3 regions of the Thioalkalivibrio sp. AKL6 genome follow, and region 3 is predicted to be linked to each of the others. Evidence: predicted binding sites of a transcription regulator. Region 3 holds the regulator's gene; each other region holds the start of a gene.
What was found. Region 3 encodes FliA, which starts transcription of late flagellar genes. Its sites were predicted from a motif close to GCTAAAGTTNNNNNNNNNNCNGCCGATA; they were not measured.

Region 1 (6,953 bases), on a different contig from region 3:
ATGGCCTGACCACCGCCTACCTGACCCAGGAACTACCGCCCGGGATCGAAGGCACGGTCTTTGACGTGGTCGCCGAGGGCCTCGGCGAGGCCGGCCGGTTGCTGGAACGTTTCCACCACCTGAGCCAGGCCGCGGCATCGGGTGACATGGACGCCCTGGACAAGATGGGTCCAGTGCAATCGAAACTCGACGCCATCGACGGCTGGAGTCTGCAGAACCGGGTGGAGACCACGATTTCGCACCTGAGCCTGGATCCCGAGGCGCAGTTCGCCGCGCTGTCGGGCGGGCTGAAGCGACGGGTGTGGCTGGCGCGCGAGCTGGTGCAACGCCCGCAATTGCTGCTGCTCGACGAACCCACCAACCACCTGGACGTGGCCGCGATCCGCTGGCTGGAACAGTTCCTGATCGAAAGCGGACTGACCGTGGTGTTCATCAGCCATGATCGCCAGTTCATGGAGAGCGTGGCCACGCGCATCCTCGAGCTGGACCGCGGGCATCTGTACGAGCACCCACCATCCATCGAGGCCTTCCGCGAGCGCCAGGCCGAAAGGCTGGAAACGGAGGCCACCCAGCGCGCGGAGTTCGACCGCAAGCTGGCCCAGGAGGAGGTCTGGGTGCGCCAGGGCATCAAGGCGCGACGCACCCGCAACGAAGGCCGCGTGCGGGCACTTCAGGCATTGCGTCGCAAGCGTGCCGAACGCCGTGAACGCGGCGGCCAGGTGAAGATGAAGCTGAGTCCGGAGCAACGCTCCGGACGCCTGGTGATCGAGGCGGAACACGCCGATTTCGGTTACGACACCCCCATCGTGCGCGACGTGAACCTGCTGCTGCAGCGGGGGGATGCCCTGGGCATCGTCGGACCCAACGGGGCCGGCAAGACCACCCTGCTGCGCGGGCTCCTGGGCCAGATGGAGCCGCTCGCAGGCAGCGTCAAGCTGGGCACCCAGCTGGAGATCGCCTACTTCGACCAGGCCCGTGCCCGCCTGGACGAGGCGACCACAGTTCAGGATGCGGTCGGCGAGGGCCGCGACCGGGTCATGGTCAACGGCGAGAGCCGCCACATCCTGTCCTATCTGGAAGACTTCCTGTTCCCGCCCGCGCGTGCCCGCCAGCCGGTATCGGCGCTGTCGGGGGGCGAGCGCAACCGCCTGCTGCTGGCCAAACTGTTCCTCCGCCCGGCCAATCTGCTGGTGCTGGATGAACCCACCAACGACCTGGACGTGGAGACGCTGGAGCTGCTGGAGCAGCTGCTGATCGAGTACACCGGCACCGTTATCGTGGTCAGTCACGACCGCTCTTTCCTCGACAACGTCGCGACCTCGACCCTGGTCCTGCCGGGCGATGGCGCGGTCGAGGAGTTCGTCGGCGGCTGGTCCGACCTGCCCGAACGGGTCACCCGGCGCCTGCTGGAGGGCGAGTCCGGAGCGACCGCGAAGGCCGAGCCCGCGGCCAAACCCGCGGCGCCCGCACCCGAGCCGGCACCGGCGGCCCCACGCAAACGGTCCTACAAGACCGCGCGCGAACTGGAGGCCCTGCCGGCACGGATCGAGGCCCTGGAACAGGAACAGCAAAGCCTGACCACGGCCATGACCGAACCGGATGCCCTGCGCGACGGTGACCGCATGCGCGAACTGCAGGCGCGGCTGGAAGCCGTCGAGTTAGAACTGGCCCACTGCTACGAGCGCTGGGAACAGCTGGAATCCGACTGAGCCCCGGCACGTCTACCCTGCGGCGACGCCCTGAATAACCGGCTCAACTCTGAGCGCGGCCGGCCGTAACAGGGGTTGAATAACCACCTTTCGAGTCCGCGGTCGTAATGGCCGCGGCCGGTTCGTGAAGCGCCGGACACAAGGCGCCCAGAAGGAGTCATCGCATGCTGGACAAACTCTCCATTCGGGGGCTGCTGATCGCCGGCTTTGGCCTGGTGGTTGCCATTTTGATCATCAACTCCCTGCTGGCCCTGCGCGCGATGAGTACGGGCAGCCAAGGGGTTGAGCAGCTCACCCAGGCCGACTACCCGGCGGTAGCCCGGGTCAATGACGTCGAGCAATTGCTGCAGGAGAGCGCTGCGTTTCTCGGGTTCTACCTGATGAGCGAGGAGCAGTCCCACCGCGACGCGTGGCAAAACGCGATGCGTGACCTCGATGGCGCAACCCGGGCCCTGAACGAGAACCCGGTGATCGCCGCCGACGAGGAGCTGTCCGCCAGCGCAACCGAGGTCCGCCGGCTGGTCAACCAGTTCGCCAGCTTCGAGGACCGACTGATCGAGGTTGCCGAAAACGCCGCCGAAAACATGCCGGCGCTGGGAATCGCCAATGCCCGGGCCAACCCTGCCAGCCGCGAGATGACCCAGCAGACCAACATGATGATCAGCGCCGAGATGGGCCTCCCGCGCTTCCAGCGGTCCTGGGATCGTCTCGACACCCTGCATGACCTGCGCATGTCGGTGGTGCAGGTCACCTCGAACCTGCGCGGCTTTATCGCCTTCCGTGACGATGCCTTCCGCGAGAATGTCCGACTGTTCGCGACTCGCACCAACGACATCACTGCACAGCTGATGGACCAGTTCGACGATCTGGACTTCGAACAGCAGATCGCGCTGGAGGACTTTCAGGGGGCGCTGGACACCCAGAACACGGCGCTGGATGACCTGATTGAGATCCACGGCAGCGAACAGGCGCTGCAAGACGCCTACCTGATCCGTACCGAGATCGGGCCCGGTCTGATCGAGGCGCGTGACCACCTGCAGGGGCTCAGCGAGCGGATTACCAATCGCGCCGAGCGCAGCGCCGCCGCCCTGACCGCCGACATGCGCGCGACCCAGACCACCCAGGGCGTGCTGGCCCTGATTGGCGTGATCCTGGGCTTGGCCGGCGCGGTGTTCATCATCCTGGTGGTCCGGCGCGCCCTGGCCCACTCGACCGCGGCACTCGAGGAGATCGCGGACGGCGATGGCGACCTGAGCCGTCGCCTGGACGAGAACGGCCTGATCGAAACCGCACAGCTGGGCCGGGCCTTCAACCGCTTCACCGACAAGATCGCCCAGGCCATCGGCAATGCCCGCGGCGGTACCGAGACGCTGAATCGCGCCACCGAGAACCTGAACCAGGAGGCCTACCAGGCCCGCGAGGCCGTCTCGCGCCAGCGCGACGAGACCGACCGCGTCGCCACCGCGATCAACGAACTGCAAAGCAGCGCCGAGGAGATCGCCCGCAACACCGATGCGACCTCCCAGGCGGGCCAGGAGGCCGGGAATGCAGTGAACAACGGCTCCGAGGTGATGAGCAAGAACATCGAGTCCATGGCCTCGCTGCTCGGGACGGTCGAACAGGCGGCCGACACCGTGGCCAAGCTGGGCGAGGACTCGAAGCAGATCGGGACCATCCTCGAGGTGATCCGCGGCGTGGCCGAACAGACCAACCTGCTGGCCCTGAACGCGGCCATCGAGGCCGCCCGCGCCGGTGAACACGGCCGCGGCTTCGCGGTGGTGGCCGACGAGGTACGCAAGCTGGCGACCCGTACGCAGGAATCCACCGACGAGATCGAGACCATGATCGCGCGCCTGCAGTCCGCCACCACCAGCGCGGTGAAGGCCATGCAGCACGGCCAGGAAGAGGCCGAGGCCACCATGGAGCACACCTCCGAGGTGAACGGTGCCCTGCAACAGATCCGCCAGTCGGTGACCACGATCGTGGAGATGACCGAGCAGATCGCGGTCGCCTCGCGCGAACAGAGCACGGTAGTCGAGGACATCAACCGCAACATCGTGCAGATCTCCGACGAGGCGGATCAGTCGGCCAATACCGCCGACCGCGTCAGCGCCGCCTCCGACGAGCTCAAGCAGGTAGAGAAGGAGATCCAGCAGGCACTGGCCCAGTTCCGGCTCTGACCGGGCGGGTTACAGACTCCGGGCCTCCAGCCAGTTCCGGGCGGCGCGACGCAACCTTCGGGTCACGCCGCGCCGCCCGGAAACGTCCAGCTCGCGTGCCAGTCGGTCCCAGTCGATGGGCTGCGCCAGGCTCGCCTCGAGCAGCTGACCTTCCGGCTCGTCCGGCGGCGCCACCGCCAACTGCCGCAGCAACGCGGGAAGCGCCCACTCCAGGGGCCGCGCCCGCTGGGAAAAGGCTCGGACCTCCTTCAGATCCGCCACCGGGTCAACCGGCGACAAGCGACAATCTCCCTTCGCATCCTGATCCCCAAGGACTTCGCTCACCATGGCTGCGGTCGTGTCCAGCAGGAACCGTGGATGCCAGGCCGGCCAGTCGCGCCGAAAGGCCGCCAATGCTTGTTGCAGCCGGGGCTGCAATCGGGGCGCGGTCGCACGCAGGACCACGCCGCTCACCTGGCCACTGGCCGCATCCGGCTGGATGCCGACTCGCACCAGGCCATAACCGGCGCGCTGCCAAAGGTGCAGCAACACAGGTTGCAGCCCGAAACTCGCGCCAATCAGCGCCACCCCCTTGGCACCAGCCCGGTCCTCGACCGCACGCAACAGACGACTCCCCAGGCCCTGCCCCTGCCAGTGCGGATGCACCGCAATGCGCTGAATGCGCCACGCGCCCTCCCCCGCCAGGTCGAAGTCACCCCGGGCCGCAACGGTGCACGGCAGGAAATGCCCCTGCGGGCGCCGTTCGCCCGACCAAACCGCTTCGGCTAGCGCGCGCTCCAGTCCGCCCTCTTCCTGGATCAAAACCACCCCGAACAGGGCGCCATCCGCCGCCCCTTCCAGCAGCAACAGGTGAACACCCGCATCATCCAGCCAGCGCGCCAGATCGGAGGGCCGTGTGCGGTAATGGGCATCTGCCAGCAGGCCCATTACCGCCTCCAGGGTTTGCGGCGTGTCCGCGAGCGCCGTGCCCGTGCTCCAGCGCAGCCGTACAGCCTGGGAGACCGGGGGGCGACTCACCGCCTCCAGCAGGAACAGCCGATTCAGCCAGTCCTCGAGCGGATCGCCCGGGGCCCAGCGGACCGGTGTATCCAGGGTCTGTAGCCGTACGCAAAAGCCCGCCCCCTCCAAGGCCGGCAGCGCACGCAGCCGAAAGCCCTGCCCGCTCCCCTCGAAGCCGCCGGTCGTGGTCGCCAGCACCAGGCGCCGTGCGCGTCGAGCCAGCCGCAACAGTCGATCCACGGGCAGGTTCGCCGCCTCGTCGATCATCAGGGTATCCGGCGATTCCGGCGCCTGCCGCAGGACATCCGGCGCCATGAACACCTCCCCCGGGTCCGGCGCACGCGTCCATTGCCGGGCACGCTGCAGCAGGGCATCCACCGCCCCCCGCCCCGGGGCGGTCAATGTAATTCCCGCAGCGCCCCGCTGCAGCGCGGCGCCCAGGTACTCGCCCAGCACGGTTGATTTGCCCCGCCCGCGCGGCGCAATCAGCACCAGGCAATTTCCCGGGGCCAGACGATCCAGACGCTCGAGGACGGCCACCTGATCCGGCGTCCAGGCAAAGGGGAGTGCCGGACTTGCTGGGATCGCCGGCAGCGCGGCAACCGGACACGAAGCGTCCAGGCTGTTCACCCAGGCATCGGCCAGCGCGGCCTGCCAACGGCGGGAGAAGGCCCCTTCACGCACCCCATCATCGAGGATCAACAGCGCCCCGCCCCCACGCAGCAGGCCCGCGGCCATCACCAGGGCATCCACGGCAAGGGGAGCGTGCGACTCGAACACCAGCGCCTGGACCTCCCGCCCTAGCCAGTGGCCCATCTGCGCGGGTGCCACCCGCGGGACCCCCTCAGGCCCGGAACAGCCCACCCACAACACGGGAGCATGCGCCGCCGCAGCCAGCAACCACTCGCCGGCCCGGCGGAAGCTGCCCGCATCAGCCGGCAGGCGGTAGAGTGTTCGGGGCTCCATCCAGGTGTGATCTCTCAAGCGGTGGCCAAAGGAGAACACGGATGAATCGACTCCAGCGCGCGCGTGTACATTAATCAGTGCTTCCCTGGCATCGTGGTAGACGATCTGCACATTCTATTCAGTCCAAGACAAGGAGGAACTCATGCAAGAGCGCAGCATTGCTTCCGCACTGGTGACCGGCAACTCGAGCGGCCTCGGCCTGGGCATGACCCGGGTTCTGCTGGAACAGAGTGCACGGGTCTACGGCATGAGCCGGCGCGGCTGCCCCGAGGCCGGGGTGAGTGGCGACGAACAGGTGGACCTAAGCGATTTCGGCGCCACACAGGACGCAATGGAACGCCTGTTGCAGGGCGTGGAGTCGCTGGATCTGGTGATACTCAACGCCGGGCTACTGGGCCACATGCAGCGCATGCAGGACGCGCCGATGGACGAGTTGCGCCTGCTGATGGACGTGAACACCTTCGCCAACAAGGTCATCCTCGACGCGCTGCTGAAGCATCGCGTGGCCGTCGGCCAGATCATCGCGATCTCCTCCGGCGCGTCGGTCTCCGGGCATGCCGGCTGGAGCGGCTATTCGCTGTCCAAGGCCGCGCTGAACATGATGATGCAGCTCTACGCCCACGAATTCCCCGAAGAGACCGCCATCAACGCCTTCGCCCCGGGCCTGGTCGACACCACGATGCAGGACTACCTGTGCGACGAGGCCGACCGCGAGAGCTTCCCGGTGCTCCAGCGCCTGAAGGCGGCGCGCGGTACCCCGGACATGCCCGACCCGGAAAACGCCGCGCGCGCCATCCTAGATGCCCTGCCGCGCCTGCGCCACACGACCCGCGGCAGCTTCGTCGACATCCGCCAACTCTGACGCCCGTTTCTGTTTCGCACGCAGAAAACCGTAGTGGAAACGCTCTTGATTCTGCCTTTCTTCGCGGCCTTGTGCGGTTCGGGCGCGGACCGCGACCCAACCCGGAAAATCGGCTTCGCAGCGCCAAAAAAGGTTCATGAAGGTGCGTTGGATTTTGCCTGGGATGGCGCGTATAGTCGGGAGCGTGATTCGTGGTTGAGCGACAACACTAGGAAGTTTCTAGTTTCTGAACCAGTG
Region 2 (6,953 bases), on a different contig from region 3:
AGAGCCAACCCGACAAGCGCGACGATGCGCAGTCGGCAGCACCAGGATTGGTGGGCAAACGGAACGGCCGGCAGTCGAAGCATGGCAGCGCCCCTCCGTAGAATCACCCGGCCGGCGCCCATTGACGGTCATGACGGGGTCGGCCCCGGGTCAGGGCCCGAAACAGTGACCATTGAGGCGAAATCGCCCCCACTCACCTCCTTAGATAGCCCATATCCGCGATCAGCACGGGCGAACATGCCCATGGATCATGTGTCTCCCTTGCTGGTCCAGCCGCGGAAACCTTCCCGGACGGAAAGGCAGCGTGCATACCCGAGGTCCCGCAGGAGCTCTGCGGCACGCAGGCTGCGGCGGCCGCTGTTGCACAGGCACAGCAGGATCTGGTCCTGGGTGACGTGGTGGCGGTTGATCAGGGAGATGAAGTGCTGGAAATCCCGCTCGTCCGGCTCGTCCGCATCCAGCAGTTCCTGTTCCTCCTCGGACAGCTCGCGACCCAGCAGCTGCTTCAGGCGGAACAGGGGCACAGGGACAGCACCTTCTACCGCGCCTTCCAGCTCCAGTTCGAAGGGCTGACGGATATCCAGCAACACGGCCAGGCCGATATCGACCAGTTCGCGCGCCGCGTTCACGCTGATCTCCAGCTGCGGCTTGCTCGTTTCGTTCGCCATGCGCTCTCCTTTGATGTTCGCCTCTCTCTGAGGCCGCCTTCTCGGCTCCCGGTTCCCCCGATTGCACCGCTGCATCCACAACCTCGACATTGGACATCAGAAACCCGGTCCGGGCTTCTGTCATGCATGGGGTTTCACGCTCTGTGAAGCGGCCCCACGACATTTCAGACGGCGGGTTCTATGCTCCATGGATACCTGCCGCCTGAAACGGCGCACTGATCAGCGTTAGGGGCAGCATGCCGAACGACCACGACATCGACCTGAGCCGCCATCACGAACCCCGGGATTTCTCCGACCGCGTCGCGCGGGGCTTTACCTCGCTGATGCGATTCTTCGCCGACACCTTCTTTGCCCGGCGCTACGGACACCGCGCCGTGGTCCTGGAGACGGTTGCGGGCGTCCCCGGCATGGTGGGCGCCACGCTGCAGCACCTGCGCTCGCTGCGGCGCATGGAGGATGACCACGGCTGGATCCGCACGCTGATGGACGAGGCCGAGAACGAGCGCATGCACCTGCTCACCTTCATCGAGATCACCTCGCCCAACTGGCTGGAGCGCTTCCTGATCATCCTGGCGCAGGGCTTCTTCTACACGTTGTTCTTTATGATCTACATCATCTCGTCGCGTACGGCGCACCGGATCGTAGGCTACTTCGAAGAGGAAGCGGTCGTCAGCTATACCGAGTACCTGGAGGAAGTGGAGTCCGGCGGGCTCGATAACGTCGCCGCGCCGGAACGCGCGATCCAGTACTGGAACCTTGCGGAAGATGCCCGCCTGTCCGACGTGATCCGCGCGGTACGCGCCGACGAGGCAGGCCACCGGGACGTTAACCACGGCTTCGCCGACCTGCTCGGCAAGAAAGACTGACCCGGGCGCTCTCCCGCGACCTGACGGGGCCGGTTTTCGGGCACTATCGTGTGGCCGTATGCGAACGACATGGAGACGGCCGTGAACGACGAGACAACCGGCGGGACCGAGGGTGCACTCCCCCTGCAGCGGCTGGCGGGATGGGGGCTGCGCGGTATGGCGGTCCTGACGGGCCTGGGCGGGCTACTGACATCGGTGACGCTCTGGACACTGGCACAGGAAACGCCGCAGGTGCCCTGGCCGGTCGCATCCCTGGTGTTGCTGCAGGCCCTCTTTGCCGTTGCGGTGCTGGCCTGGGTCGTTCTCCTGTGGCGAAGGGCCCGCGCACTGGGCGCGCTGGCGACGCGGGACTATCCCGCCATCACCTGCGTTGTCGTCTGCACACGGCTGGTCGGCGAACTGCTGGCGATTGCCTTCGTGCTGCTCGCACTGGCATTGTCGGTCATCTCCCTGACGGCGGTCGAGCCCTTTGCGGGCGTTGCGGTGGCCGCGTTCGGCCTTGAAGCCGAGCTGGTGGAACCGGCGAGCTGGGGACTGGCCATCCTGACGGCGATCCTGTGGCCCCTCGCCGGGTTGTTTGCGGGCGGGATGGTCCTGTTCGGCGCCTACCTGTTCGCCGATGCCATGACAGCCATGCTGGAGTATGTGCGCGACGTGCGGCGCATCCGCGAGACCCTGTCGTCCGGACCGTCCGCGAGATGAAGTAGAACGCGAGACCTTCGCGACCTTTGGGTTCAAACCTTGCCTCTTGCTTCGTCAGTCGGCCCCGCAGCAAACCCCGCGGAACCCCTAACAAATACGCCGCCAACCGCGCAGGCCCGACACCCGTTCGAACCGGCTGGCGGCGGACTCTAGCGGACGTCGCAACGGGTGATCCACCTCAAGGTTTGGCCGGCCAGGCCGTTTACTGTGGTCATGGCCCGAGGTTGCGGGCTGCTCCCAATACTGGCCACACAAGGACCGCCCATGAATTTCCGCTCGCTCTCCGTTCGATCCAAGCTGGTCATCACCATCGTGGTACCCGTGGCCGCGCTCCTGCTGTTGGCGGCCTTGGCCGCCCGCGGCACAGCCAACATCGAAAAGGGCGTGCAAAACATCTATCACGACCGCGTCGTGCCCCTGCAGCAGCTGAAGACCATCGCCGACAACTATGCGGTGCTGGTCATCGACGCGGTCAACAAGGCGGACGCCGGACGGATGACGGCGGAAGAGGCACTCGCCGACGTCCGTGAGGCACGAGAGGAGATCGCCGAGATCTGGGACGCCTACCTGGCCACGACCCTGACGCCCCGTGAGCAGGAACTGGCCGATGGTGCCCGCGGGTTGTTCCGCGCAGCCAACGCCCACCTGGACCGTCTGGAGGGGGCTCTTGGCGGGATGTCCGGCGATGTCCAGGGCGAGCTCGACGCCTTCAACGGTCCCCTGTACGACACCATCGATCCGATCAGCGACCAGATCACCCAGCTGGTCGACCTGCAGATCGATGTTGCCGGGACCGAGGCCGAGCGGGTATCGGCGTTCTACACCCAGGTTCTGGTGCGCAGCGGCGCGCTGATGCTGGTGGTCTTGATCATCGTCGTGGTCACCGGGGTGTGGACATATCGCTCGGTGGCACTCCCGATCTCGCGGATGCGCGAGACACTCACGGAGATCGCCGAGCACCATGACCTCTCGCGCCGGGTCGACGTTCGCTCCGACGACGAGATCGGCGCCACTGCAGGCGCCCTGAACAGCATGCTCGACCAATTCCAGGACTCGATCCGCGAGTTGCGCACGCTGACGGACCAGATGGCCTCTGCCGCGGAACAGCTGTCCGCCGTCAGTACCCAGACCAACGGGAACATCGACCAGCAGCGCTCGCAGACCGAACAGGTTTCGACGGCGATGAACGAGATGGCCGCGACGGTGCAGGAGGTCGCGCGCAATGCCTCCGATGCCGCGTCCTCCAGCCAGGAAGCCGATCAGGAATCCCGCGCGGGTGGCGAAGTGGTGCGCACGGTGGTCAGCGACATCGGACGCCTATCGGGCGAAGTCGCGACCATCGAGGAATCCGTGCGCAACCTGGACGAGAAGGGGCAGCAGATTGGCTCGGTGCTCGACGTCATTCGCGGCATTGCCGAGCAGACCAACCTCCTGGCCCTGAATGCGGCCATCGAGGCCGCCCGCGCCGGCGAACAGGGACGCGGCTTCGCCGTGGTCGCCGACGAGGTGCGTACCCTCGCCTCGCGCACGCAGGACTCCACGGCGGATATCCAGGCGATGATCGAGTCGCTGCAGGCGGGCACCCGCAACGCCGTCACCGCGATGGGCCGCGGCCGCGAAATGGCCGAAGCCACCAGCAACGACGCCGAACGCGCCGGGCAAGCGCTGGAATCCATCGTCCAAGCGGTCGGCCGAATCAGCGACATGACCACACAGATCGCCAGCGCGGCGGAAGAACAGAACGCGGTGGCCGAAGAGATCAACCGGAATATCTACGCCATCAATGACATCACCGGCGATACCGCCAACGGGGCCCGCCAGACGGCGACCGCCAGCCAGGAGGTCGCGGACATCGCCTCGCGCGTACGCGACCTGGCCTCCGCCTACCGCATCGCGTGACCTTGATGCACGGGGCTGCGGCAGCGCCGGACCCGGCGGGTTTCACGCGGCCGACGCCGATTCGGGCGGCACAATGGCTGCGGGGTGGCGACCGCAAGCGCTTGCGGGCAGGATGGGCTCGAACACACACGTGCGTGCTTCCGTGTGGTCCCGAAGGAGTTCGCATGAGGTTGTGGTCAAAGTGGAAGAAAGGGGGAGCCTTGCTGGCCGATGTCCTGCAGCGCCAGGGGATCGATCCGAAGGCGGCCGCGGCACGAGAGAGCTTCAAGCAGATCCTGGATGACGCGGAGGGCGCGGCGGATGCGCGCCTGGAACGCGAGCAACAGGACACCGGGGCCCTGTCGCGGGAGGAACACAACACCCGCTGGGAAATGCTGTTCTTCGAGGAGATCCGCGCCCGGGCCAAGGCCCATGCCGCGGAGGTCAAACGCCGCTGATCGCCGCGGCGGCACCGCTGAACGTGGAGCACTCGGGATCAGTCGTTCTTGCGGAACACGCACCAGTTGAACGGCTGCTCGGTCTCGCCCGGGGTCACGTGGACCTCGCGTTGCGACTTCACCAGCGCAAAACCCGGACCGAACGCGTGCTGCAGGGTCTCTGGGGAATGCCGCTGCACCGGCAGGCCGGAACATTTTTCCGGGCCATCCAGCGCAAAGGTCCCGATTACGATATGCCCACCCGGGCGAAGGGCATGCTGCACCTGCTGCACGTATCGGGCCCGTTGATCCGCGGCGATCAAGAAGTGAAACACCGCGCGGTCATGCCAGACATCAAGCGCTGCCTCCGGAAACGCGTGTTCCAGTGCATCCGCTTCCTGCCATGCGACCGCCGCGGCGCGCTCCCCGACCCGCTCGCGCGCCTTCTCGATCGCCGCCCCGGACAGATCGAGCACCGTCAGGTTGCGATAGCCCTCTGCCAGCAGCTCGTCCACCAGGACCGAGGCACCGCCACCGATATCGACAATCGCGGCATCGGGGGCCGGCGCCACCGCCCAAATCAGGGCCCGCGACGTCCGCGCCTCCGCCTGATACCACCCCACCGCATCGGTGGCGCGGGTCTGGTAGACGTCTTCCCAGTGCGGCTTGGTGCTCATGCGGGTTCCTGGTTACCGGAGCAAAGGCTTCTCGTACCGGAAGGTTATCAGGCGTTCGGGCCCCGTGTGCTACCCTCCGCGCCGATTCCCATGCCGCCGGGCCAGCCCTATGAAATTCTTCCGCCTGATCAGCATTGTCGAGGGCATTTCCCTCGTCACCCTGCTCTTTGTCGCCATGCCGCTACGCACCTACGCGGATATGCCACTGGCGGTGACCTACGTGGGCTGGGTGCACGGCATCCTGTTCATCGTCTATGGCGCGACGTCGTTGATCGCCAGCCACCTGAGCGGGTGGACAGTCTGGAAATGGCTGCTGGTCCTGTTCCTTGGAGTGGTGCCCTTCGGCTTTCTCTACGTCGACCACCTGATCCGGCGCGAGACGCCGACCGCGAGCACCCCCGATACAGCCTGAAGCCCACTCATCACCAGCCCTCCAACCGCCCGCGCCCCTGCCCTTCGTCGCGGACGCCGCGCAGCGGCGAGCCGGGGTCTCCGCCGTTGGGGGAGTCGCCAACGCAGGAGATCCCGGCTCTGCGCTTCGCTCCGGCCGGGATGGCGGAGTCCGGGGGGCGCTGTAATCAATCCAACGGGCTCCTCGCCCCTTGAACCCCATCCCCAGCACCGGCATTCACGTGGTTTAATCGGCCCTTCATCCCGGCCGAAGCAAAGCCCACCATGATCGCCGTAATCTTCGAAGTAGAACCACACGCCGAACGCAAACAGGACTACCTGGATACGGCCGCGAGTCTGCGCGAACACCTGAAGGACGTCGACGGATTCCTCTCCATCGAGCGTTTCGAGAGCCTGAGCCAACCGGGCAAGGTGCTGTCACTGTCCTTCTGGCGGGATGAAGCCGCCGTTCGGGAATGGCGCAACCTGGAGGAACACCGCCAGGTGCAGGCGGCCGGCCGCGGCGGCATCTTCGCCGACTACCGCCTGCGCGTGGCCGAGGTCGTGCGCGACTACGGCATGCACGACCGCGACCAGGCGCCGGACGACTCCCGCAGCGCCCACGGAACCTGACCCTCGCCACCAACCCGCCACACGCGGCTCGATTGCGATCGAGCCGCGTCCAGCAGGCCTGCCGAGTGTTCAGGAAACCCTGATAGGCTGGCATTTTGTTACGGCACGCTGCAGCCCCCGTGCTCCGAGAAGGCCAGGATGGCTTGACTCAGCGCTGACTTACCCGGGATCGCGCACGATGATGCGGCCTTCCATGTAAGGGTGCGGGGCACAGATGTAGTCGTACGTGCCCGGCTCGGTCAGCGTGACGCTGTCGCTCTCGGCGTGGCCCAGCATCGCCGTGGCGAACGATTGCGGGCCACGCATGGCGACGGCATTGTGCGCACCCGAGGTCTCCCCGAAACCATAGGTAAAGACATCCTCGTTCACCCAGGTGATCTTGGTGCCCGGCGCCACCTCGACCACCTTCGGGTAGAAGGAATTGCCCTTCATCTCGATCACGACCTCGTCCACATCCGCCCCGAACCGGACGGGGCGATCCGCCCGGGCGGGTACCGGGTTGGCCTCCGCCGCGGGGATGCCGAACGGCGCGAGGACACGCCGCGCTTCACTGATCCGTTCCGCACGCTCTGCCGGCTCGTGCGAGGGGCCTTCGGCCAGGATCTCGGAGGAGGTGTCCGCGTCCGCTCGGGCATCCAGCAGCCCGATGGCACCACGGCTGGTGGCCCCGACGCCATGATCCAGCATCGTGTAGACGCCTTC
Region 3 (6,953 bases):
CGTCCACCTCGTCCTGTCCTTGAACGACATCTGCGCTGGAATCTTGAGTCTTGGGCACACTGGGGCCGTGGCCCTTGCGGTCCGCCTCGCGGTCTTCTTCGCCACGTTCCAGCGACGCTTCGGCCGCTTCGACCTGCTCCATGCGCCCGCTGGAGAGCCGAATCAGGGTAACGAGGTTCTCTTCGAGGTCAGTCACCAACTGGATCACCCGGCGAATCACCTGGCCGGTAATGTCCTGATAACTTTGTGCCATCAGCACCTCGGAGAGCAGCCGCCGCAACTCCTCGGCGTCCTCGCCCGCCTGCCCGAAGAAGCTGTCCAGCTCACGCGCGAAATCGCGGAACTCGTCCACCGAGAGCTGCCGGTTGCGAAACCGCGTCCATTTGGCGGTCAAGTCGGCCGCCTGCTGGCTGAACGACTCGGCGATCGGCAGGCTCGACTCGATGGCGCCCATCGTGGCGTGCGCGGCCTGCTCGGTCATGGTGACCACGTAGTTCAGGCGTTCCTTCGCATCCGGGATCTCCGCCTGGGTCAGCTCTACCAGACGCGAGTCCCCACGGAAGCTTTGCAAGGCCTCGTGAAGGTCGCGCGTCAGCTTGCCCAGTTCGTCGAAGAGCTCGCGGTCGTAAGGACGCGCAAGATCCTGCACCAGTGCGCGCGCCGCCGCGTCGTCGCCCGCCTCGAGCGTCTGCACCAGTTGTCGGGCCAGCTCGAGCTGACCGTCGCGTGGGGGGTGTTCCTGTTCAGTCATGAGGAGCCTCTTGCTGGTACGGCGCCGAAGGAGCCGGGTCACGCCCACCCGCGCAAGCGAGACGGACGTCGTCCGTATTCACCACCGGGCGATCCTTAGCCCTGTGCTTCAATACGTTCGAAGATCTTGTCGATCTTTTCCTTCAGCGTTTCAGCGGTAAACGGCTTGACCACATAACCGTTCACACCCGCCTCCGCGGCCTCCACGATCTGGTCGCGCTTGGCCTCGGCCGTCACCATCAGCACCGGCATCGACTTCAGGTTGGCATCCGCGCGGACGGCCTTCAGCAGGTCGATGCCCGGCATGTTGGGCATGTTCCAGTCGGTAATCAGGAAGTCGAAGTCACCATTTTGCAGCATCGGCAGCGCGGTGCTGCCGTCGTCGGCTTCCTGCGTATTATTGAAGCCAAGATCTCGCAAGAGGTTCTTGATAATGCGCCGCATCGTGGAAAAATCGTCCACGATGAGAATTTTCATTCCCTTGTCCACACGTCACTCCGGGATTCGTAAGGTGAGTTTTAGAATAACTGCAAAGCCGCGCCGTCTTCGAGCCACGACCCCATGCGCGCGCGCAGCCGAATGACCGCCTGGCTGCGAATCTGGCTCACGCGCGACTCGGTCACGCCCAGAACAGCCCCGATCTCGCGCAGATTCAGTTCTTCGGTGTAATACAGCGAAAGCACCAGGCGTTCGCGTTCAGGCAGATCCCCAAGGGCCTCGGCCAACTCCTCGCGAAACTCGCCAGCCTCAAGGCTACGCGACGGCGAGACTTCCTGCCCCTCGATCACACGATCGGCCCCGTCATCCCCGCCGCCGAGATCGTCCAGTGCAAACAGATGGGCCCCGGCGTGGTCCTTGAGCATGTCGTAATAGTCATCGATAGGCACGTCCAGCTCGGCCGCCACCTCGCTCCCACGCGCCGCACGCCCCTCGCGGGCCTCGACACTCTGGATCGCGGCGGCCATACGCCGGCTGTTGCGATGCACCGAACGTGGCGTCCAGTCACTGCGACGCAACTCGTCGATCATCGCACCGCGGATGCGGATCCCGGCGTAGGTGGCAAAGGTCGCCCCCTGCCCGCCCTCGAACTGCCGCGCCGCCTCCAGCAGACCGATCATGCCGGCCTGGATCAGATCATCGACCTGGACCGACGCCGGCAGACGGGCCATCAGGTGGTGCGCGATGCGATGCACCAGTTCAACGTGATCGGCAATCAACTTCTCGTGTCCACCGGTCGCGGTGGACGTCGCCTGGTAGCCGGAAAGGCGATTACGCGTCGTCATCATGCGCTCTGCAGCATTCGTTCCACGAAGAACCCGACGCCCCCGTGGTCACCCCCACCGACTGGCCAGCGATCCACCGTGTGTGCCAGGTCGGCAAACGCCTTGCCGGCCGGACTGCCGGGATACTGCTGAACCACCGGCGCCCTTTTCTGCACGGCCTTGCGCAGATGTTCGTCCATGGGGATATAGCCGGCCAAGTCCAGGACCACCTCCGGCAGGTACTTGCCGCAGACGGTATTGAGTTTCTGCATCAGCCGCTCCGCCCCCTCGCGCCCGCTGACCATGTTCGTGACCATGCGGAAACGCCGCAGGCCGTGGTCACGGTGCAGCACCTTGATCAAGGCATAGGCATCGGTAATCGAAGCCGGCTCGTCGCAGACCACCACCAGGGTCTCCTGTACCGCCCGGCAGAACGAAGTCACCGACTCCTGCAGGCCTGCGGCGGTGTCCACGATCAGGACATCCAGCGGCCTGCGGTAGGCGCTGAAGGCATGGATCAGCCCTGCGTGCTCGGCCGGCGTGAGGTTCGCCATCGCCGCGATACCGGAGGCCGACGGGACCACCTTCACCCCGTCCGGCCCCTGGACCAGGACATCGTCCAGGCTGTCCACCGCGCCGGTCACCAGATCATGCAGGCTGCGCTCCGGGCGCATCCCGAGCAACAGGTCCACGTTGGCCAGACCCAGATCCGCATCGAACAGCATCACCTCGCGGCCCAACCGGGCCAGGCCGACCGCCAGATTGACCGACACGTTGGTCTTCCCGACCCCGCCCTTACCCGAGGCGACCGCAATGACCTTCAACGGCTTGTTAGTGCGTGGCATAACGCCCCTTTCCAACCGGCTGAATCAGTTCCAGTGTTGCCGGCTCGGCCCCCTGCGCCGGGCGCAGAGGCGAGCGCGAGCGCCCCGGCGGTTCCATTTCGGCAAGCCGTTCGGCAGCCCAGGTCTCACGGGCATTGCCACCCGCCCGCGCGCCCTCCGCGTCGTCGTCCAGCGCCAGACGGGTCAGATACCCCGTATCAACCCGGTGAAAATCCTCGGCAATGCGCTGGCCATCGCTCACGAACCCAAGTCCCAGGTGCTGATCCAGCAGGACCGACAGGACCTCGCCCAGCTGTTCTGCCTCGTCCAGCTTGGTCAGCACCAGCGCCGAGGGATCCGCCTTGCGAAACGCCTCCAGCACCCGCCGCAACGTACTGCCCTGGGTCGTGGCCGACACGACCAACCAGCTCTCGGCGCGGATATCCGGCGGCAGATGCGCGAACAGCGACTCCTCCTCCACCGCGCGCGGCGCCTGCCCAGCGGTATCCACCAGGATCAGGTGGCCATCGTCCACGCGCCGCGCCAGATCGCGCAGTTCGCGCGCATTCTGCAGCACGCGCACCGAGATCCCCGCCATCTGGGCGAAGGCTTGCAACTGCCGTGTTGCACCGATGCGCTGGCTATCGAGGGTCACCAGCGTAACCGAATCCGGTCCCATCCGACGGATCTGGCGCAACGCGATCCGTGCCAGCGTGGTGGTCTTGCCGACACCGGTCGGACCCACCATCGCCAGCAGCCCACCTTCGTCCAGGATCGCCGGGCGATGCGTGGCAATCGCGCCCGAAAGCCGCGCGCGGAGACGCTCCCAAGCCTGCTCGGGGGAGCTGTCATCGAGGATGCTGCCCGCCAGGCTGCGCGCCAGCGATTCACTAAAGCCGCGGTCGATCAGGCGGACCTTGCATTCTGCCGCCAGCGGATGACGGGCCGCCCAGCGAGCCTCGTCACTCTCCGCATACTGACGCGTCATCAGGCTGCGCAGGTCACGCAACTCCTGGCGCATCGCGGTGAGCTCGGGATCGGCCGGCCAGGAAGGCGCCGCCGAATTCGGGGCGCGGTCGGCGGTACGCGCCTCGCGGGCCGGTTTTGCAGCCTCCGGCTCGCGCACCGGCTCCGAGGACTCGCCATCCTCCAGGGCGGCGACCACCTCCAACCAACCATCCACCCGGCGACTGGAGAGGATCACGGCATCCTCTCCCTGTTGTTCGCGCACCTGACGCATGGCGTCGCGCATGTCCCGGGCCCGATATCGTCTGACATTCATGCTTTGATCTCCTGCGCCGCTCGCGCGGCGGAACCCCTATGTCTCATGCGGACTGCTTCGCTGTTTCTTCCTGACCGACCGTGGCCACTACCCGAATCCGCCGGTTGTCGGGGATCTCGGTAAACGCCAGGACGGTCAGGCTGCGAACCGCGCCGCGCAACCAGCCGGCAATCCAGGAACGGATCTCCGGTGCCACCACCAGGATCGCCGCTTGACCGGCTGTCTCCTGGCGGCGCGCCGCGTCCGCAACCGAACGCTGCAACCGTTCCGCCAGCCCGGGCTCCAGTCCAACCGTGCCACCCGAGCTGCCCTGCAGGGACTTATGCAAGAGCTGTTCCAGCGATGGGTCCAGGGCAATCAGTGGCAGCTCATCCTCCGGTCCCACAAGGTCCTGGACGATGGAGCGCGACAGCGCGACGCGCACCGCAGCGGTCAAAGTGCCGGGATCCTGACTCTTCACCCCGTCGTCTGCCAGGGTTTCGGCGATCGTGCGCAGGTCGCGGATCGAGACCTGCTCGGCCAGCAGGTTCTGCAACACCTTCAGCACGATCGAAAGCGACAGCGTCTTGGGCACGAGGTTCTCTACCAGCTTCGGCGAATGCCGCGCCAGCTGATCCAGCAGATGCTGTGCCTCCTCGTGCCCGATCATGCGGTGGGCGTTCTCGCGGAACACCTGCGACAAATGCGTCGCAATCACCGTGGAACAGTCGACTACGGTATAGCCGGCGCCCTGGGCCTGGTCGCGATCCGACGGGTCGATCCACAGGGCATCCAGGTTGAAGGTCGGGTCCTTGGTCGGGGTGCCCGGCACGGTGCCGAAGACCTCGCCTGGATTGATCGCCAGTTCGCGGTCGGGGAATACCTCGGCCTCGGCCACAGTGACCCCCAGCAGGCTGATCCGATAGGCGTTCGGACTGAGCTCCAGGTTGTCGCGGATGTGCACCGGCTGCAGCAGGAAGCCGAGCTCCTGCGACAGCTTGCGGCGCACGCCCTTGATCCGTCCCATCAACTGGCCGTCCTGGGTACGGTCCACCAGCGGGATCAGGCGGTAGCCGACTTCAAGGGAGACCAGATCCACCGGCGGGACATCTTCCCAGGTCAGGTCGCGATCCTCCGAACGCGCCCCGCCCTCGTCTTCCTGCGGGATGCGCTCCACTTCCACCTCGGCCTCGCGGCTCCGGCGCTTGAGCAGATAGGCCCAGCCAAAGATCAGCGCCGCCAGCCCCAGGAACACGGCGTTCGGCATGCCCGGCACGACGCCCAGCGCGCCGATCACGCCACCCGCGACGTACAGGACCCGCGGGTTGGAGAACATCTGCCCGTACACCTGCTGGCCCATGTCCTGGCTGCTGGTCACGCGGGTCACGATGATCGCGGTGGCGGAGGACAGCACCAGCGACGGGATCTGGGCGACGATGCCGTCGCCGATGGTCAGCAATACGTAGTTGGTCGCGGCATCGCCAATCGACATGCCGTGCTGCACCGCACCGATGGTGAGCCCGCCGATGATGTTTACGAACAGGATCAGGATCCCCGCGATGGCATCGCCGCGGACGAACTTGGAGGCACCGTCCATGGAGCCGTAGAAGTCCGCCTCGCTGGCAATCTCCTCGCGGCGCTTGCGCGCCTCTTCCTGAGTCAGGATGCCGGCGTTCAGGTCGGCGTCGATCGCCATCTGCTTGCCGGGCATGGAGTCCAGGGTAAAGCGGGCGCTGACCTCGGACACACGCCCGGCCCCCTTGGTCACCACCACGAAGTTGATGATGATCAGGATCGCGAACACCACCAGCCCCACGGTGTAGTTGCCGCCGACCACGAAGTCGCCGAAGGCCTGGATCACCTTGCCGGCGGCATCCGTGCCGGTGTGGCCTTCCAGCAGGATCACGCGGGTGGAGGCGATGTTCAGCGCCAGGCGCAGCAGCGTGGCGACCAGCAACACGGTCGGGAAGACCGCGAATTCCAGCGGCCGCGGGGTGTACACCGCAACCATGATCACCACCAGCGACAGCGCGATATTGAAGGTGAACAGCACGTCCAGCGCCAGCGGCGGCAGCGGCAGCACCATCATCGAGAGCATCGCGATCAGCAGGATCGGCGCCCCCAGCCCCCACTTGCCCACGTTACCCAGACGGTCAAAGAAGGCCATTAGCGATCCCTCCGCGGGCCGCGTTGCTTGTCGGGATCGAGATAGTCCTCGGGCACTGGAAGGTCATCCGGCATCTGCGCGTCGGCATCGGCCCGCTTGAGCTGGTAGACGTACGCCAGGATGCGCGCCACGGCCACGAACAGACCGTTGGGCACTTCCTGGTTCAGATCGGTGGTGAAATAGATGGCGCGGGCCACGCGCGGGGCCTCGACACGGATGATGGCGTGTTCGTCCCCGACTGCGCGGATCGAGGCGGCCACCTCGTCGACGCCCTTGGCCACCACCTTCGGTGCCGCCATGCGCGAGGCCTCGTAGACGATAGCCACCGCATAGTGGGTCGGGTTGGTGATGATCACGTCGGCCTTGGGGACCTCTTCCATCATTCGCCGCTGCGCCATCTCCTGCTGCAACTGACGGATCTTTTGCTTGACCTCCGGCTTGCCGTCGGTCTCCTTGTACTCGTCCTTGACCTCCTGACGGGTCATGCGCAACTGCTTCTGGTGATTCCACATCTGGAACGGCGCATCAATGGCGGCGACCACGATCAGGGCCGCCGAGACCGCGATGAACGTGCCCAGCACCAGCTGGGCGGCATGGATGATGCCCTGATGGACCGGTTCGTAGCCAAGCATCAGCAGCCGGTCGGAGAAGGTGGCCAGCACGGCGACCGCGACACTGCTGATCAGTAC

Region 1: a site for FliA is predicted at 1,751-1,778, ahead of D575_RS0104765 (methyl-accepting chemotaxis protein). Genes of this name have one in related genera too.
Region 2: a site for FliA is predicted at 2,413-2,440, ahead of D575_RS0112070 (methyl-accepting chemotaxis protein). Genes of this name have one in related genera too.

What each region holds. Positions count from the first base shown of each region.
Region 1 is NZ_AQXS01000008.1:344,369-351,321, forward strand. Features, by position in the region: gene D575_RS0104760 (ATP-binding cassette domain-containing protein) at 1-1,709, shown strand, start outside; gene D575_RS0104765 (methyl-accepting chemotaxis protein) at 1,874-3,889, shown strand; gene D575_RS0104770 (GNAT family N-acetyltransferase) at 3,899-5,854, opposite strand; gene D575_RS0104775 (SDR family NAD(P)-dependent oxidoreductase) at 5,997-6,716, shown strand.
Region 2 is NZ_AQXS01000011.1:281,816-288,768, forward strand. Features, by position in the region: gene D575_RS0112050 (hypothetical protein) at 1-83, opposite strand, end outside; gene D575_RS0112055 (rhodanese-like domain-containing protein) at 249-668, opposite strand; gene D575_RS0112060 (alternative oxidase) at 905-1,534, shown strand; gene D575_RS0112065 (hypothetical protein) at 1,604-2,236, shown strand; gene D575_RS0112070 (methyl-accepting chemotaxis protein) at 2,501-4,135, shown strand; gene D575_RS0112075 (hypothetical protein) at 4,300-4,572, shown strand; gene D575_RS0112080 (class I SAM-dependent methyltransferase) at 4,611-5,228, opposite strand; gene D575_RS0112085 (DUF3817 domain-containing protein) at 5,338-5,640, shown strand; gene D575_RS0112090 (antibiotic biosynthesis monooxygenase) at 5,904-6,251, shown strand; gene D575_RS0112095 (plastocyanin/azurin family copper-binding protein) at 6,411-6,953, opposite strand, start outside.
Region 3 is NZ_AQXS01000010.1:383,246-390,198, forward strand. Features, by position in the region: gene D575_RS0109790 (protein phosphatase CheZ) at 1-751, opposite strand, end outside; gene cheY (chemotaxis response regulator CheY) at 847-1,227, opposite strand; gene D575_RS0109800 (RNA polymerase sigma factor FliA) at 1,269-2,036, opposite strand; gene D575_RS0109805 (MinD/ParA family protein) at 2,033-2,857, opposite strand; gene flhF (flagellar biosynthesis protein FlhF) at 2,844-4,088, opposite strand; gene flhA (flagellar biosynthesis protein FlhA) at 4,162-6,264, opposite strand; gene flhB (flagellar biosynthesis protein FlhB) at 6,264-6,953, opposite strand, start outside.